Regions from separate parts of the Embleya sp. NPDC025285 genome, predicted to be linked through region 2. Evidence: predicted binding sites of a transcription regulator. Region 2 holds the regulator's gene; each other region holds the start of a gene.

Region 1 (6,081 bases), on a different contig from region 2:
GATCTCGGTCATCGAAAGGCTCCCCCGTGGGCACCCGGGGCAGGTCGCGGGTCCGGTGTGTGGTCCCCGGACGAACCTGGGACCGCTTCCGACCCATGGGAAACGGCTCTGTACGAACACGCAGTTCCCCGGGTGCGATGGCACGCGACTCCGGGCAGGTCACGGGTCCCGGATAGGGATTCGAACCCCAAGCACCCCAAAAGCGCTTGTACGCCAAGACAGAAGGAACGCGTAGTTCCCGGAGTCGCACCACGAGCCTACGAGCGAGGTGCCGCCGACGCCGGCCAATATCGGTCGAGTCGAATCAGACCCCGAAGAGCGACGTATCGAGGTCGATTCCGAAAGGCTCGGGGATGGTGATCGACTCGCCGATCGATACCCGGAGTTCCCCGTGGTATCTCCTGCCGTCGGGCGCGGAGAAGAGCTTCACGGAAGGACCCTCCTTGTCCCAGCGGTCGATGAGCAGGTAGAGCGGCACCTGGGCCCGGGCGTAGGCCTCGAGCTTGGTTACCCGATCGTGGTCCGCATTGTCCTTGGAGGTGATCTCGGCGATGAGGAGGGCGCACCGTGCCGGGGTCGGCGCCGTGTCGTGTTCGGGATCCAACCCGATGTCGTCGACCGGCATCACGACGACGTCCGGGATGTAGAGCCGAAACATCGGCGCGATACTCACACCGAGCGTTTGGAAGATCTCACAGTTCTCCGGGGTGACCGTAAGCAACGCCCGCTGGAGGCGGGACGCAATCAGATTGTGCGTATTTGCCGGCGGTGGCGACATGACGATGCTTCCCCCCGTGATCTCGGCGCGCCAGCCGTCGGGCACGTCCAGCTCCTGCCACGTGGACACCAGTCGGTGCCAGGTGTCGCTCGCCTCGATCACGGGTGCGGTCATGTCGTCCACCTCATCCACCTCGGTCCGCGCTGTAGCAGGAGCGACGCTATGTGCCGCCCGGAGACCATTTCAGGGTAAGTCGCCACCGCCACTCGAACGAGCGAACACGCTTCGAACACCGCCGCAATCCGTCCCGGGAACGCGAAAGAGGCGGCCCCCCGAAGGGGACCGCCTCTCGCGTCAAGACCGTGCGGGTCTACCGATCCTCAGCGGATCAGAAGTCCATGCCGCCCATGTCCGGAGCGCCGCCGGCCGGGGCCGGGTTCTTCTCCGGCTTGTCGGCGATGACAGCCTCGGTGGTCAGGAACAGCGCGGCGATCGACGCGGCGTTCTGCAGCGCGGAACGGGTGACCTTCGCCGGGTCGATGATGCCCTCGGCGATGAGGTCCACGTACTCGCCGGTCGCGGCGTTGAGGCCGTGACCCGGGGTCAGGTTGCGCACCTTCTCCACAACCACGCCGCCCTCGAGGCCGGCGTTGACCGCGATCTGCTTGAGCGGGGCCTCGACGGCCAGGCGCACGATGTTCGCGCCGGTCGCCTCGTCGCCGTCCAGCTCGAGCTTGTCGAACGCGATGGTCGACGCCTGGAGCAGGGCCACGCCACCACCGGCGACGATGCCCTCTTCGACGGCGGCCTTCGCGTTGCGCACCGCGTCCTCGATGCGGTGCTTGCGCTCCTTGAGCTCGACCTCGGTCGCGGCGCCGGCCTTGATCACGGCAACGCCGCCGGCCAGCTTCGCGAGACGCTCCTGGAGCTTCTCGCGGTCGTAGTCCGAGTCCGAGTTCTCGATCTCGGCGCGGATCTGGTTGACCCGACCCGCGACCTGGTCCGAGTCACCGGCACCGTCGACGATGGTCGTCTCGTCCTTGGTGACGACGACCTTGCGGGCGCGGCCGAGGAGTTCGAGACCCGCGGTGTCGAGCTTGAGGCCGACCTCCTCGGAGATGACCTGGCCACCGGTGAGGATGGCGATGTCGCCGAGCATGGCCTTGCGACGGTCGCCGAAGCCCGGCGCCTTGACGGCGACGGACTTGAAGGTGCCGCGGATCTTGTTGACGACGAGCGTGGCCAGGGCCTCGCCCTCGACGTCCTCGGAGATGATCATGAGCGGCTTACCCGACTGCATGACCTTCTCCAGCAGCGGGAGGAGGTCCTTCACCGAGGTGATCTTCGAGTTGACGATGAGCACGTAGGCGTCTTCGAGGACGGCCTCCATGCGCTCCATGTCGGTCGCGAAGTACGGCGAGATGTAGCCCTTGTCGAAGCGCATGCCCTCGGTGAGCTCGAGCTCGAGACCGAAGGTGTTGCTCTCCTCGACGGTGATGACGCCTTCCTTGCCGACCTTGTCCATGGCCTCGGCGATCATCTCGCCGATCAGGGGGTCCGCGGCGGAGATCGAGGCGGTGGAGGCGATCTGCTCCTTCGTCTCGACGTCCTTGGCAAGCGCGAGAAGCTGCTCGGAGACGGCCTCGACGGCCTTCTCGATGCCACGCTTGAGGGCCATCGGGTTCGCGCCGGCGGCCACGTTGCGCAGGCCCTCGCGTACGAGCGCCTGGGCGAGGACGGTCGCGGTCGTCGTGCCGTCACCGGCGACGTCGTCCGTCTTCTTCGCGACCTCCTTGACCAGCTCCGCACCGATCTTCTCGTACGGGTCCTCGAGCTCGATCTCCTTGGCGATGCTCACACCATCGTTGGTGATGGTGGGCGCACCCCACTTCTTCTCGAGCACGACGTTGCGGCCCTTGGGGCCCAGCGTGACCTTGACGGCGTCGGCGAGCTGGTTCATCCCGCGCTCGAGGCCGCGGCGCGCTTCCTCGTTGAACGCGATGATCTTGGCCATGTGGTGAAGTCCTCCCAGAACGGGGGTGAGTGCCGGACCGCACAGGTGCCCGCGACGGACGACCCGACCACCGCGAGGATCCCTCCCTCACGGGTGCCGAGCCTCACCGGCTCGGTCCGTTTCTGTCACTCTCACATCCAGAGTGCTAACGCCAATGATTAGCACTCGACCATGCCGAGTGCAAGCGCAACGGCCGGTCCCGACCCGTCCGCGCACACCCCCGCGCGTGTCGCACGAAGCGCGGGTCCGCACGGCCGCACGTACAACGACCGGGGCCCGGCCCCCGCATGGCGGGAAGGCCGGGCCCCGGTCGCTGATCACACCCGATACGCATCCGATCCGACCATCGGACAACAGGCCGGACGAGAGATCGGGACAAGTGTTGTGCTGCGATGTGTCGTGCAGTCCGTGGTGTGGACCGTTTCAAGCAGAGGAGCGGATGCCCCCTGGTTCAGGCGGTGACGCGGACCATGTCGGCCTGCGGCCCCTTCTGCCCCTGCGAGATCTCGAACTCGACTCGCTGCCCCTCCTCGAGCGTCCGGTACCCGTCCATCTGGATCGCGCTGTAGTGGACGAAAACGTCCGCACCACCGTCGACCGCGATGAAGCCGTACCCCTTCTCCGCGTTGAACCACTTGACGGCGCCCTGAGCCATTCCTAACTCCCCTGTTACTGGCCCTTTCACGGATACTGCACGCCGCAGCTCCGGGTTCGTATCCAGAAGGACCCGGCCTTCCGCTACGACCGCGGCTGAATGTATCCGGACGGATGCCCGGAGCAACAGGTCAATCGGACGAGAATTCCCGAGTGAATAAAGCTCGCATTCTTCGTGAATCACCAGGAAAGCCGTATTTCAATACGTCAGGAAAACGACTTTCGATACATATCGGGTGTGATCTCGACCACGGGTTTACCGACGCAACGCCGCCAAAGCGGGGAAATGGACCCGGGTAAACACGTGTAACGCACGTCGGCCGGGGAGAGAGGAAATCCGCCGCCCGGTGCTCCGGACGGCGGATTTCTCGGTTCCGTTTCGTGGTCCGTGCCGATGAAGATCGACAAGGTCGCCTATCGCGTCAGCAACCGCCGGCGACCGCCGGGATGATCGAAACGCTGCCGTTGTCGGGGATCGTGGTGGCGAGACCGTCCGCGAAGCGCACGTCCTCGTCGTTCACGTACAGATTCACAAAGCGGCGCAGCTTGCCCTCGTCGTCGAGGATGCGTGCGCGAATTCCGGTGTGGTCCTTTTCCAGGGCGTCCAGGACCTCGGCGAGGGTGCTTCCCTCGACGGACACCTCGGCCGCCCCACCCGTGTAGGTGCGCAGGATCGTCGGGATGCGAACGGAGACGCTCATGCCAGGCCGGCCTTTCGGAAGGATTCCAGAGTGGGTCGAATGGTCGCGGTGGCGCCGGTGGTCGGCGTGACCGCGTCCAACGTCTTGAGGCCGTCGCCCGTGTTGAGCACGACCGTCTCGGCGTCCGGGTCCAGCGCGCCGGACGCGAGCAGCTTGCGCAGGCAGCCGACGGTCACGCCACCGGCGGTCTCGCCGAAGATGCCCTCGGTGCGGGCCAGCAGCTTCATCGCCTCGACCACCTCGGCGTCGGTGACGTCCTCCACCGCGCCGCCGGTGCGCTTGCACACGTCCAGCACGTACGGGCCGTCGGCCGGGTTGCCGATCGCGAGCGACTTGGCGATCGTGTCCGGCCGCACCGGGCGGATCACGTCGTGGCCGGCCTTCCACGCGGCGGCCACCGGGGAGCACCCGGTGGCCTGCGCGCCGAAGATCTTGTACGGCGCGTCCTCGACCAGCCCCAGCGCGATCAGCTCGCGGAAGCCCTTGTCGATCTTGGTGAGCTGCGAACCCGACGCGATCGGGATGACGATCTGCTCGGGCAGCCGCCAGCCGAGCTGCTCGGCGATCTCGTACGCGAGCGTCTTGGAACCCTCGCCGTAGTACGGCCGCAGGTTGACGTTGACGAAGCCCCAGTCCTCACCGGCCGGGTCGCCGATCAGCTCCGAGCAGAACCGGTTGACCTCGTCGTAGGTGCCCTCGATGGCGACCAGCTCGCCGCCGTACACGGCCGCCGTGACGACCTTGCCGGCCTCCAGGTCGGAGGGGATGAACACGCAGCTCCGCAGGCCCGCCCGGGCGGCGGCGGCACCCACCGCGCCGGCCAGGTTGCCGGTGGAGGAGCAGGAGAGGGTGGTGAAGCCGAACGTGCGCGCGGCCTCGACGGCGATCGCGACCACGCGGTCCTTGAAGGAGTGCGTCGGGTTGCCCGAGTCGTCCTTGACGTGCAGCTTCGCGATGCCCAGCTCGCGGCCCAGGTTCTCGGCGCGGACCAGCTTGGTGAAACCGGGGTTCAGATTGGGCCGGGACGCGACGTCCGCGGACACCGGCAGGAGCGGCGCGTAGCGCCAGATGTTCTGCGGGCCGGCCTCGATCTGCTCACGTGTGACGGTGCCGAAGTCGTAGGCCACCTCGAGCGGGCCGAAACAGGACTCGCAGGCGTACTTGGGACCCAGTTCGGTGCGTTCGCCGCACTCGCGACACGACAGCGCGACGGCCGGACCGAAGGAGGTGGAGGTGGAGGTGGCGCTGGTGGAACGGGTGGCGGTGGGTGTCGCCATGGCGAGGGCCTTTCTGTCCTCATCTTTACCCGTGGGGTTCCACGGGCCGGACTTGGCACCTGTCCGATCCGCCGGTGCTCGCTCGCGCCGAAAGCGCGTCACGAGGAATGACGATCGGATGGTTGCCGGGGCTTCAACGGGCCGTTCCCTCTGCCCCTCTGGATGAGCTGCTATGGCGGTGGACACACCCTTCGCGAGGTGGCCGGTCCGCGTTTGTCCGGCACGACGTGCGATCGTCGTTACCGGTGACGACGACTGTAACCGAACCGGTGCCGCGTCGATCATCCGGTCCACCTCGCGAGACGATGGAGGGTGGCCGTGACCGAGGCCGGAACACCGGCGACGACAGGGGATTTCGAACGTGCAGCCCGAGGTGAGCGCCTGGCTTCGACGACGGTCCTCCGTCGCCGCGGACTGGCCCGTCGACAAGCTTCTTGACGCCAAACGAGACACTCGGGTCAGCGTCGTCCTGCCGGCGTTGAACGAGGCGGCGACCGTCGGGGACATCGTCAAGGTGGTCCGCACCGAGCTGATCGAGCGCGCGCCGCTGGTGGACGAACTGGTCGTGGTCGACTCCGGATCGGTCGACGACACCTCCCGGATCGCGGCGGACGCGGGCGCGCGGGTCGTGCACCGCGACGACATCCTGCCCGCGATCCCGGCCGTGCGCGGCAAAGGCGAGGTGTTGTGGCGCTCGCTCCTGGTCACCGACGGCGA
Region 2 (6,081 bases):
AGGCCCAGCGGCCGGAGCGGGCCAGCAGGACGGACGCGGCCGAGACGCCGGCCGTGGAGGTGCGCAGCACGGTCGGGCCGAGCCGGTAGGCGGTCGCGCCGGCGGTGGCGAACGCGGCCAGTTCCTCCGGGGACACCCCGCCCTCGGGACCGACCACCAGGACCAGATCGCCCTCGGTCGGCGTCGCGGCGGTCGCCAGCGGTTCGGTCGCCGCCTCGTGCAGGACGCCCGCGAACGCGGCGGCGCCGAGCAGGGCGGTGACCCGGCGCGTGCTCATCTGCTCGGTCACCTCGGGCAGGTGCGGCCGGCGGGCCTGCTTGCCCGCCTCGCGGGCGGTCGAGCGCCACTTGGCCAGGGCCTTCGCCCCACGCTCACCCTTCCACTGGGTGATGCAGCGGGAGGCGGCCCACGGCACGATCACGTCGACGCCGACCTCGGTCATCGTCTCCACCGCGAGTTCGCCGCGGTCGCCCTTGGGCAGCGCCTGGACCACCACGATCCGGGGCGTGGGGGCGGGTTCCTCGGTGCGCGAGTCGACGTCGACGTACAGCCTGTCCTTGCCCTCGGTGCGGTTGACCGTGCCGTACACGGCCAGTCCGGCGCCGTCCGCCAGGACGACCGGCTCACCGGCGACGAGCCGGCGCACCGTGACGGCGTGCCGGCCCTCGGCGCCGTCGAGGACGACCTGCCGGCCGTGCCGGATGGCGTCGCCGGGGGCGAGGAAGACGGGGGCGCTCAAGCGCATGCCTTTCGGGCGGCGGCCATCTCGTCGACGAGCCGGCTGATCACCTCTGCGGCCGGCTCCTCGCGGGCGAGGCGCCAGCCCTGACCGGCCCACAGGGCCAGGCCGTCGGCCTCGCCCCGGGCGGCGGCGGCCTTGCGGATCGGCGAGACCAGGTGGTGGACGAAGGGGTAGACCCCGGGAGCCTCGGCCTCGTGGCGGGCCACGAAGCCGTTGCGCAGTCCCCTGGCCCAGCGGCCGGAGAACGCGCGGGTGAGCACGCTGCGCTCGAACGCCGGGTCGGCGAGCGCGGCTTTGTGCGCGGCGGGCGCGCTGCCCTCCGGGCAGCGCAGGAAGGCGGTACCCAGTTGGGCCGCGCTCGCGCCGGCGAGCCGCACCGCCTCGATCTGTCGGCCGGTCATCAGGCCGCCCGCGGCGATCAGCGGCAGCTCGGTCTCGGCGGCGATCAGCGTGAGCAGGGTGAGCAGGCCGTACGGGGCGGGCGCGTCGGGGTTGGCGAATCCGCCCTGGTGGCCGCCGGCCTCGGCGCCCTGCACGCACAGCGCGTCGACCCCGGCGTCGGCGGCGGCGCGGGCCTCCTCGGGCGTGGTGACGGTGGCCACGGTCAGCGTGCCCGCGGCCCGCAGCGCGGTGATCGCCTCGGTGTCGGGCAGGCCGAAGGTGAAGCTCACGACCGGGACCGGGTGGGCGAGCAGCAGTGCGAGCTTGGCGTCCCAGTCGTCGCGTTCGCAGCCGGGGGCGGGCGTGCCGACGGTGCCGCCGTAGTGGGCGGCGGCCCGGGTGAGCGAGGCCGCGTAGCGCCGGGTCAGCTCGTCCTGGGCGCGGGTGGGCGTGGGGTGCGGCATGAACGCGTTGACCCCGAAGGGGGCGTCGCCGACCAGCGTGCGCAGTTCGTCGATCTCGGCGGCCAGCTCGTCGGCCGAGCGATACCCGGCGGCCAGGAAGCCGAGCCCACCCGCGCGGACCACCGCCGCCGCGAGCGCGGGTCCGGCGGCGCCGGCCATCGGCGCCTGCACGATCGGCAGTGCGGTGAGCCGGGTGGGGTCGGTATTCGTCGGCATCATGCTCCCCGTTCGCTCGGTGGGCTCGGCTCGGCTCGTGTCGCCCGGCCCAGCCTAGGGAGTGTCCGGCCGCGGACGGAGCCGCCGTCCCCTCGCCGACGCGCCGCGGGTGCCGAAGCGGCCGAAAATCGGCCCGTCCGACACCCGCGACCACGAAACCGCGCGCGGCGCGCCCTCGGGCGCGCCGCGCATCGTCTCAGCGTCCGTTGAACGCGTCCTTGAGCCGGGAGAACAGGCCCTGCTGCCCCGGCGTGAACTGACCCGAGGGGCGTTCCTCGCCGCGCAGCTTGGCCAGCCGGCGCAGCAGTTCCTCCTGCTCGGGGTCGAGCTTGCTCGGCGTCTGCACCTCGACGTGCACGATCAGGTCGCCCCGGCCGCCGCCGCGCAGGTGGGTGATGCCGCGCCCGTGCAGCGGGATCGACTGGCCCGACTGGGTGCCGGGGCGAATGTCGATCTCCTCGGTGCCGTCCAGCGTCTGCAACGGCACCTTGGTACCCAGCGACGCCGCCGTCATCGGGATGGTGACCGTGCAGTGCAGGTCGTCGCCGCGCCGCTGGAAGGTGGTGTGCGGGACCTCGACGATCTCCACGTACAGGTCGCCGGCCGGGCCCCCGCCGGGGCCGACCTCGCCCTCGCCCGCGAGCTGGATCCGGGTGCCGCTGTCCACGCCCGCCGGGATCTTGACGGTGAGCGTGCGCCGCGCGCGAATCCGGCCGTCGCCCGCGCACTCGGGGCACGGGTGCGGGACCACGGTGCCGAAGCCCTGACACTGCGGACACGGCCGCGACGTCATGACCTGGCCCAGGAAGGACTTGGTGACCTGGCTGACCTCGCCGCGACCGCGACACATGTCGCAGGTCTGCGCCGTGGTGCCGGGCGCCGCGCCCTCGCCGTTGCACGTGTTGCACGTGACGGCGGTGTCCACCTGGATCTCGCGGGTGGTGCCGAACGCGGCCTCTTCGAGGGTGATCTCGATCCGGATCATCGCGTCCTGGCCGCGGCGCGTGCGCGAGCGCGGACCGCGCTGGCTGGCCTGGCCGAAGAACGCGTCCATGATGTCGCTGAAGCCGAAGCCGGCTTGGCCGAAGCCGCCGCCCGCGCCGCCCCCGGAGGACAGCGGGTCGCCGCCGAGGTCGTACATCTGCCGCTTCTGCGGGTCCGAGAGGACCTCGTAGGCGTTGTTGATCTCCTTGAACCGGTCCTGCGTCTTCGGGTCCGGATTGACGTCCGGGTGCAGCTCCCGAGCCAGCCGGCGGAAGGCCTTCTTGATTTCCTCCGGGGTGGCGTCCCGCCGCACCCCGAGGACCTCGTAGTAATCGGTAGCCAACTCTACGACTCCGCGAGGATCTGTCCGACGTACCGTGCCACGGCGCGCACCGCTCCCATCGTTCCGGGGTAGTCCATTCGGGTCGGCCCGAGCACCCCGAGCTTCGCCAGCGTTTCCTGCCCACTGCCGTATCCGACGGCGACCACCGAGGTCGCGGCCAGTCCTTCGTGCATGTTCTCGTGTCCGATCCGCACGACCATGCCCGGGTCGGTCGCCTCGCCCAACAGGCGCAGCAACACGACGTGTTCCTCCAGTGCCTCCAGGACCGGGCGGATCGTGTTCGGGAAGTCCATACCGAAGCGGGTCAGGTTGGCCGTCCCGGCCAGGACGACCTTCTCTTCCTTGTGTTCGACCAGGGTGTCGAGCAGCGTGGCCAGGATGCCCGCCACGATCGGCCGTTCCTCGGCGGTGAACGGCTCGGCGAGGTCCTGGACCAGCAACGGCACATCGGCGAACCGCTTGCCGGTGATCCGGCTGTTCAGTCGCGCGCGCACGTCGGCGAGCAGGTTCTCGCCGACCGGGCCGGGGGTGTCCATCACCCGTTGCTCGACTCGGCCGGTGCTGGTGATCAGCACGAGCATGACGCGCGTCGGCGCGAGGGTGAGCAGCTCGACGTGCCGGATCGTCGAGCGGGTCAGCGAGGGGTACTGCACGACGGCCACCTGATGGGTGAGCTGCGCGAGCAGCCGCACCGTCCGGCCCACCACGTCGTCCAGGTCCACCGCGCCGGCCAGGAACGTCTGGATCGCCCGGCGCTCGGCGCCCGACAGCGGCTTGACACCCGCGAGCCGGTCGACGAACAGCCGGTAGCCCTTGTCCGTGGGCACGCGGCCGGCGCTGGTGTGGGGCTGCGTGATGTAGCCCTCCTCCTCCAGCGCGGCCATGTCGTTGCGAATGGTGGCCGGGGAGACCCCGAGGTTGTGTCGGTCCGCGAGCGCCTTGGAGCCGACCGGCTCCTGGGTCGCCACATAGTCCTGCACGATGGCGCGCAGCACGTCCTGCTTGCGATCGTCGAGCATGGTGCGCACCTCCTGACCCGTTGTTCCGCCCGTTGCCTGTCCCGTTCGCGGCGGTTCGTCACGCTGGTTGGCACTCCGTCCCGCCGAGTGCCAGTGTACGGGTCACCCGATCCGGACCGTACCCCTGAGTCCGTGCCAAGGTTGACGCATGGTACGCGCCGAACAGCCGAAACACGCCACCTGGGAGCCGATCGGACCGGGCGTCCTGCGCCGTCGGCTGCCCGGCCTGGAGCTGAATGTGGCGGTCGTCACGGGACGCGACGGGATCCTGCTCGTGGACACCGGATCGCACGACCACGAGGCCGCGAATCTGCTGGCCTCGCTGGCTCGTGAGCTGCCCGCGCACGACCTGCCCGACCGGGTGGTCGCGGTGGTGAACACGCACGGTCACTTCGACCACTGCTTCGGCAACGACGAGGTGCTGCGCGCCTTCCCCGACGCCGAGGTCTGGGGCCACGCGGACCTGCCGGACTATCTGGAGCGGTACGCCGAGGCCGGTCGCGCGAGCGGCATCTCGCACGGCTTCGACCCGGATCTGATGAACGCCGCGCGGATCGTGCCGCCGACCCGGCTGGTGGCCCGCGAGCAGCCGGTGACCGTGGACCTCGGTGGGCGCGAGGTGGTGTTGTACGCGCCGGGCCGCGGACACACCGATCACGACCTGGTCGTGCACGTGCCCGACTGCGGTGTGCTGATCGCCGGCGACATCGTCGAGGAGAGCGGACCGCCGCTGTTCGGCTCGGACGCGTTCGCCGCCGAGTGGAGCGATTCGCTGGCCCGGGTGCGCGCGCTGGACGCGAGTGTCTGGCTGCCCGGACACGGCGCGGTGGTCGACACGGAGTTCGTGATCCGGCAGAACCGGTGGCTGGCCGACGTCGCCGCCGGGCGCGTCGTACCGGACTGACGGACCGTCACCCGGCTAGCGTCACCGTCATGCGCAGTTACGGACCCGAGTCGCTGATCCCGGGATGGAAGAAGGACAAGCCCGTCCCGGAGGTCGCGGCCGATCGCGATCTGGTGGTGGAGGAGGCGTCCACCGGCTTCTGTGGCGCGGTGGTCCGGGTGGAGAAGACCCCTGAGGGGTTCACCGTCACGCTGGAGGACCGGCACGGGCGGCTGCGGGTCTTCCCGATGGATCCGCGCGGGTTCCTGATCGACGGCGAGGTGGTCACCCTGGTCCGGCCGCGGGCGCCGGGGCCCGCGCGTGCCCCCGGGCGGACCGCGTCGGGTTCGGTCGCGGTGGCGGGTGTCCGGGCCAAGGTCGCGCGGGCGGGCCGGATCTACGTGGAGGGCCGACACGACGCCGAGTTGGTCGAGCGGGTCTGGGGCGACGACCTGCGGATCGAGGGCGTGGTCGTGGAATACCTCGAAGGCATCGACGATCTCCCGTCGCTGGTACGCGAGTTCGGGCCGGGTCCGGATCGACGGCTGGGCGTCCTGGTGGACCACCTGGTGCCGGGCTCGAAGGAGAGCCGGATCGCCGCGCGAGTGACCGGCGACCATGTGCTCGTGGTGGGACACCCCTATATCGACGTGTGGCAGGCGGTCCGGCCGGCGTCGGTGGGCATCGCGGCTTGGCCGGACGTACCGCGCGGAGTCCCGTGGAAGGAAGGGGTCTGCGCGGCGCTCGGCTGGCCGGTCGACCCGCCGCGGGCGTGGCGTCGGATTCTCGCGGCGGTGGATTCGTACCGCGACCTGGAGCCGGCGCTGCTGGGACGGGTGGAGGAGCTGATCGACTTCGTGACGGCGCCGTCCGAGGTGTGAGTCCCGGGCCGGCGCTAGCGTGCTCGGATGCGACAGGAACAGGTCACGCTCGTGCTGCCGGGCTCGGCCGGCCCCAAGTATCGAATGTTCGCCGTGCACGGCACCGAGTTCGTCCGTTCCGCCTGGTCGGGCAACGGGACGCCCCGGGACACCCGCCGGGATTTCACC
Region 3 (6,081 bases), on a different contig from region 2:
AGGTCGACGCCGATCACCCGGTGGCCGTCCGCCTCCAGCCGGGCCTTGGTCGCGGCGCCCAGACCCGAGGCCGCTCCGGTGATCGCGTAGGTACCCATGTCTCTCCTTCGATGGTGCTCGACCGACGGCGCTCGACGGCAGTCGCCCGGCCGACTCCTGACGGTCCGTCAGTTGACGGCTCCCGGCACTCTCGCAGATCGGGCCGGCACCGGAAAGGCCGACGGGCCCGACCGCTGCGAAGCGGTCGGGCCCGTCGGGGTGTCGCGAGGCGTCGCGGGTGGAACTAGTGCGAGTGGCCGTGGCCGCCGTGGTTGTGCGCGGCGGGCTCTTCCTCGGCCGGCTTCTCGACGACCAGGGTCTCGGTCGTGAGCAGCAGCGACGCGATCGACGCGGCGTTCTGCAGCGCGGAACGGGTCACCTTGACCGGGTCGATGACGCCCGAGTCGACCAGGTTGCCGTACTCGCCGGTCGCGGCGTTGAAGCCGTGCCCGATGCCGAGCTCCTGCACCTTGTTGACGATGACGTAGCCCTCGAGGCCCGCGTTCTCGGCGATCCAGCGCAGCGGCTCGACCGCGGCGCGACGCACGACCGCGACGCCGGTCGCGATGTCGCCGGTCTGGCCGAGGTTGTCGGCGAGCACGGAGACGGCGTGCACCAGGGCGGTGCCGCCGCCGGCGACGATGCCCTCCTCGATGGCCGCGCGGGTCGCGGAGACCGCGTCCTCGAGACGGTGCTTCTTCTCCTTGAGCTCGACCTCGGTGGCCGCGCCCACACGGATCACGCACACGCCGCCGGCCAGCTTCGCGAGGCGCTCCTGGAGCTTCTCGCGGTCCCAGTCGGAGTCGGTGTCGTCGATCTCGCGCTTGATCTGCTTGACCCGGTCCGCGATCGCGGCGGCGTCGCCGGCGCCGTCGACCAGGGTGGTCGCGTCCTTGGTGATGGTGATGCGACGGGCGCTGCCCAGCACCTCCAGGCCGACCTGGTCGAGCTTGAGGCCGACCTCGGGGGCGATGACCTGACCACCGGTCAGGATCGCCATGTCCTCCAGCATCGCCTTGCGGCGGTCGCCGAAGCCCGGGGCCTTGACCGCGACGGCGTTGAACGTGCCGCGGATCTTGTTCACGACCAGGGTCGACAGCGCCTCGCCGTCGACGTCCTCGGCGACGATCAGCAGCGGCTTGGACGCGCCGGCCTGGATGATCTTCTCGAGCAGCGGCAGCAGTTCGGCGATGGCCGAGATCTTGCCCTGGTGGATCAGGATGTACGGGTCGTCGAGGACGGCCTCCATACGCTCCTGGTCGGTGACCATGTACGGCGACAGGTAGCCCTTGTCGAACTGGAGGCCCTCGGCGAACTCCAGCTCCAGACCCATGGTCTGGGACTCCTCGACGGTGATGACACCGTCCTTGCCGACCTTGTCCATGGCCTCGGCGATCAGCTCGCCGATCTGCTGGTCCTGCGCCGAGAGCGCGGCGACGGCGGCGATGTCCTCCTTGCCGTCGATCGCGCGGGCGGTCTTGAGCAGCTGCTCGGATACCGCGGCGACCGCGAGGTCGATGCCCTTCTTCAGGTCCATCGGGGCCGCGCCGGCGGCCACGTTGCGCAGACCCTCGCGGACGAGCGCCTGGGCCAGGACCGTCGCGGTGGTGGTGCCGTCACCCGCGATGTCGTTGGTCTTGGTCGCGACTTCCTTGGCCAGCTGCGCGCCGAGGTTCTCGTACGGGTCCTCGAGCTCCACCTCACGGGCGATCGTCACGCCGTCGTTGGTGATGGTCGGGGCACCGAACTTCTTGTCGATCACGACGTTGCGGCCCTTGGGGCCGAGCGTGACCTTGACGGTGTCGGCCAGCGCGTTGACGCCGCGCTCCAGCGACCGCCGGGCCTTCTCGTCGAACTGGAGGATCTTCGCCATGAGGGTCTTCGTCCTTAAAGGTTGCTAGTCGACGTCGTACAACCGACTCCGCCCCGGGTCCACCGGCCGACAAGGCAGGGCGATCCGGGGCGGGGTCGTCGAACCGTCACCGGTTCCGGCGCGTCAGCGCGATGTCACTTCTCGATGATCGCGAGCACGTCGCGAGCCGAGAGAACGAGGTATTCCTCGCCGTTGTACTTCACCTCGGTGCCGCCGTACTTGCTGTACAGAACGGTGTCACCGACGCTCACGTCGAGCGGCAGACGCTGACCGTCCTCGAAACGACCCGGGCCCACAGCCAGGACGACGCCCTCCTGGGGCTTCTCCTTGGCGGTGTCCGGGATCACGAGACCCGACGCGGTGGTCTGCTCGGCCTCAAGCGTCTGGACCACGATGCGGTCCTCGAGCGGCTTGATGGCAACCTTGGTGTTGGCGGTCGTCACGATGCGACCTCCCCCTTCGGAGATCTCACGGAAAAATGTCTGTCGGCGATGGGACAGATCCGTCGTCGCGGGTGCCGGACCTGCTCGTATCGCACTGGCACACTCATGGGGAGAGTGCCAGCACAGACACTAGGTGGCGGTTAGCACTCCGTCAACCAGAGTGCCAGATTCAGCGCGTCGGACCGCATTGTTCATACCGGTGGCCTTCCCGACGGGGGCCGGCGGCGCTCGGCGAGAATGGGCGCGTGCACACCGAAGCTTTCACCGCGCTGCTGACCGACGAGGGCCGTTCGCTGTTGGACCTGCTCGCCGACCACGAGATCGGCGAAGAGCTGTCGTTGGCCACCCGGCTGCGTCGGGAGCACTCGCCGGAGCTGGTGGCCGCCGCGCTCACCCAGTCCCGGCTGCGGCAGCGCGGGCGGGCCAAGTTCGGTGCGGACGCGGCGCGGATGTACTTCACACCCCATGGGCTGGAACAGTCCACCCGCACCTCGGTGGCCGAGCACCGGGCCGCCCGGCTGGTCGCGGCCGGCGGGATCGACCGGGCCGTGGACCTGTGTTGCGGCATCGGCGGCGACGCGCTCGCGCTGGCCCGCGCCGGGATCGCCGTGCACGCGGTCGACCTGGACCCGCTGACCTGCGCGGTCGCCCGGGCCAACGCCGACGCGCTGGGCTTGGCGCACCTGCTCACCGTCGAGTGCGCGGACGTGACCGAGGTGGAGTTGGGCGGGTACGACGCGGCGCTGATCGACCCGGCGCGGCGCACCGCCCGGGGCCGCACCTTCGACCCCCGGGCGTACTCGCCGCCGTTCTCGTTCCTGACCACGCTCGCCGCCCGGGTGCCGTGCGGCGCGGCCAAGGTCGCGCCCGGCATCCCGCACGAGATCGTGCCCGAGGGCATGGAGGCCGAGTGGGTCTCCGATCGCGGCGACGTCAAGGAGGCGGTGTTGTGGTGGGGCCGGCTCGCGCGCGGCGGCCTGCGCGCCACCGTGCTGCCCGCCGGCGCCGCGCTGGCCTCGGGCCCGGCTCGCCGGGCACCGGTGGGCCCGGTCCGCCGCTACCTCTACGAGCCGGACGGCGCGGTGATCCGGGCGCACCTGGTGGCCGAGGTGGGCGAGTTGGTGGACGGCAACCTGGTGGACGAGACGATCGCCTACCTCGCCTCGGACAAGCTGGTCGCCACCGCGTTCGCGAGCGTGTACGAGATCACCGACGTGTTGCCGTTCAATCTGAAGCGGCTCAAGGCCCTGTTGCGCGAGCGCGGCGTCGGCAACCTCACGGTCAAGAAGCGCGGCTCGGCGGTCGAACCCGAGGAGGTCCGCCGCCGGGTCGGGCCGACCGGCCCGAACGCGGCCACGGTGCTGCTGACCCGGGTGGCGGGCGCGCCCACGATGTTGATCGGGCAGCCGGTGTCCCCGGGGCAGCCCACCGGCCCGGGCCTCGGCGGGGTGCTCGACCGGCCGGGAGGACCTCAACCGATGTAGTCCTCCAGGCGCGCGACCGTGTAGCCCTGGGCCTGGATCTTGCGCAGCATGTTGCCGAACATCTCGGTCATCGTGGTGCCCTTGAGCTCACCGGGCCCGCGGAAGTGGGCCAGGATGATGTCGCCCGGGTGCAGCTTCTTCTCGCCGACGTACTGCATGTCGTTGATCTGCATCGACTCCCGCCACTTGACGATCGCGTCGATCCCGCCGCAACCACCGGCCACCGTCTGCGTGGTCGCGTTCCAGTTGCCGTACGGCGGGCGGAACAGCGTCGGGCGCTTGCCGTAGATCTCGGCGAGCCGGTCCTGCTGACCGCAGATCTGGTGCTTCTGCGCCTCCGCGCCCAGCGTCTTGAGGTCCGGGTGGGACAGCGTGTGGTTCTGCACCGTGGCGCCGAGCGCCTGGAGCTTGCGGAAGTACTCCGGGTCCTGCCGCACGTAGGTGTCGTTGAGGAACATCGACACCGGGATCCGCAGGTCCCGCATCATGTCGAGAAACCCGGGATCCTTCTCCGCCCCGTCGTCGATCGTGATGAACACGATCTTCTCCTCGGTGGGGATCTTGTCCACCACCGGCGGCTGGGGCCCGCCGGCCTTGATCGGCTTGACCGCGGGCGGGGCGGGCGGCGGGGTGAACGGCTTCAGGTTCCACTTCGCGGCAAGCGCGGCGGCGTCGGCGCCCGGGGTGTCCGGCTTCGCGGCGGGAGTGGGCCTGGTCGGGTCGGTGGACGCGCCGCCGGTGGGCCGGCCGGTGCCCTTGACCGCGGCGGTGTCGTCGGAGCCGCCGCAGCCGGTCAGCGCGACGAGCAGCGCACCGGCCAGGCCGATCAGGGCCGAGGTGCGGGCCGCGCCCCGCCGCTTTTGTACCGTTCGATGCGCCACTGTCGCCGGACCCTTTCGTTCGTGTGCTCCGATCGCGCCCACGCTACGCGTCGCGGCGGCCTGTCACGGTCCGGACAAGGGCTGTTCAAGGGACTGTCGAAGGACTGTTGAGCAGCCGATGAGCTGGGCACACTCCCGGCAAGGCCAATGGCACGTGCGGCGGCACGCAGCCATCAGCCAAGGCACTCGGCCCGCGTCCGGCTTGCGAATGGCCTCCTCGTCGGACGCGGGTCGAGTGTTGCGCGGAACCGGACGCCGGACTCCGACGCGGACCGGCAACTCCGCCGCGGACCGGAACGCCCACTCGCGCGTGTCGGCCCGAACGCGGCGCCCGGTCAGGGGCCGACGCTGAGCCGTTCGAAGCTCCACGCGTGCGGCGTGCGGGCGACCAGCGCGGCCGGGGGGTCCGGCAGCGACACCGGCTCGCCGGTCCACAGCGCGATCACCACGACCCGGTCGCCGTCCCGCTCGTCGGAGGAGGCGAACACCTCGACCCGTTCCAGGCCGGGCGCGTCGACCAGGACCGGCAGCGCCGCGGCGTGCACCCACGCGGCCAGCGCCGCTCCCCCGCCGGCCTCGGCCCTGGCCTCCCACATCGCCGCGATCGCCATCTCGCCTCTCCCGTTTCCACCGTTCCCGAACCGTCGTACTCCGCGTGAGCGCCCGCGCCTACGACAGCGCCTGGGTCACCGTGACCGGCATCGAGGAGTCGGCCGGGATGGACAGCGTGGAGGGGGCCCGGTCCCGGGCGACCATCTCGGCGCCCAGCGCGGCGACCATCGCGCCGTTGTCGGTGCACAGGCCCGGCCGCGGCACCCGCAGCACGATCCCGGCCGCGTCGCAGCGCTCCTGCGCCAGGGCGCGCAACCGCGAGTTGGCCGAGACGCCGCCGCCCATCATCAGGTGCTCGACGCCGTTCTCCTTGCAGGCGCGGATCGCCTTGCGGGTCAGCACGTCCACCACCGCCTCCTGGAAGGAGGCCGCGACGTCGGCCACCGGCACCGCCTCGCCGGCCCGCTGCCGGGCCTCGACCCAGCGCGCGACCGAGGTCTTGAGGCCGGAGAAGGAGAAGTCGAAGGGCGCGTCGCGCGGTCCGGTCAGCCCGCGCGGGAAGGCGATCGCGGTTCGGTCGCCCTCGCGCGCCCGCCGGTCGATCACCGGTCCGCCCGGGAAGCCGAGCCCGAGCACCCGCGCGACCTTGTCGAACGCCTCGCCCGCCGCGTCGTCGATGGTCGACCCGAGTGGCCGCACGTCGGCGGTGATGTCGGGCACCAGGAGCAGCGAGGAGTGTCCGCCGGAGACCAGCAGGGCCATGCACGGCTCGGGCAGCTTGCCGTGCTCCAACTGGTCCACGCACACGT

What was found. Region 2 encodes HrcA, which represses chaperone genes, less so after heat shock. Its sites were predicted from a motif close to TTNGCACTCNGNNNNNCNGAGTGCNAA; they were not measured.
Region 1: the regulator HrcA is predicted to act here: its motif matches at 2,891-2,917, upstream of groL (chaperonin GroEL).
Region 3: the regulator HrcA is predicted to act here: its motif matches at 2,496-2,522, upstream of groES (co-chaperone GroES).

What each region holds. Positions count from the first base shown of each region.
Region 1 is NZ_JBVHLU010000134.1:6,151-12,231, reverse strand. Features, by position in the region: gene ACZ4FV_RS46480 (hypothetical protein) at 1-12, opposite strand, end outside; gene ACZ4FV_RS46475 (Uma2 family endonuclease) at 305-892, opposite strand; gene groL (chaperonin GroEL) at 1,107-2,732, opposite strand; gene ACZ4FV_RS46465 (cold-shock protein) at 3,184-3,387, opposite strand; gene ACZ4FV_RS46460 (ubiquitin-like small modifier protein 1) at 3,809-4,087, opposite strand; gene thrC (threonine synthase) at 4,084-5,364, opposite strand; SAM riboswitch class I at 5,381-5,533, opposite strand; gene ACZ4FV_RS46450 (glucosyl-3-phosphoglycerate synthase) at 5,726-6,081, shown strand, end outside.
Region 2 is NZ_JBVHLU010000024.1:87,465-93,545, forward strand. Features, by position in the region: gene ACZ4FV_RS18545 (16S rRNA (uracil(1498)-N(3))-methyltransferase) at 1-739, opposite strand, end outside; gene ACZ4FV_RS18550 (NAD(P)H-dependent flavin oxidoreductase) at 736-1,803, opposite strand; gene dnaJ (molecular chaperone DnaJ) at 2,000-3,130, opposite strand; gene hrcA (heat-inducible transcriptional repressor HrcA) at 3,133-4,149, opposite strand; gene ACZ4FV_RS18565 (MBL fold metallo-hydrolase) at 4,298-5,053, shown strand; gene ACZ4FV_RS18570 (DUF3097 domain-containing protein) at 5,083-5,913, shown strand; gene ACZ4FV_RS18575 (WD40 repeat domain-containing protein) at 5,941-6,081, shown strand, end outside.
Region 3 is NZ_JBVHLU010000009.1:163,196-169,276, reverse strand. Features, by position in the region: gene ACZ4FV_RS08750 (SDR family oxidoreductase) at 1-98, opposite strand, end outside; gene groL (chaperonin GroEL) at 284-1,912, opposite strand; gene groES (co-chaperone GroES) at 2,047-2,355, opposite strand; gene ACZ4FV_RS08735 (THUMP-like domain-containing protein) at 2,601-3,839, shown strand; gene ACZ4FV_RS08730 (polysaccharide deacetylase family protein) at 3,827-4,720, opposite strand; gene ACZ4FV_RS08725 (hypothetical protein) at 5,056-5,331, opposite strand; gene tsaD (tRNA (adenosine(37)-N6)-threonylcarbamoyltransferase complex transferase subunit TsaD) at 5,390-6,081, opposite strand, start outside.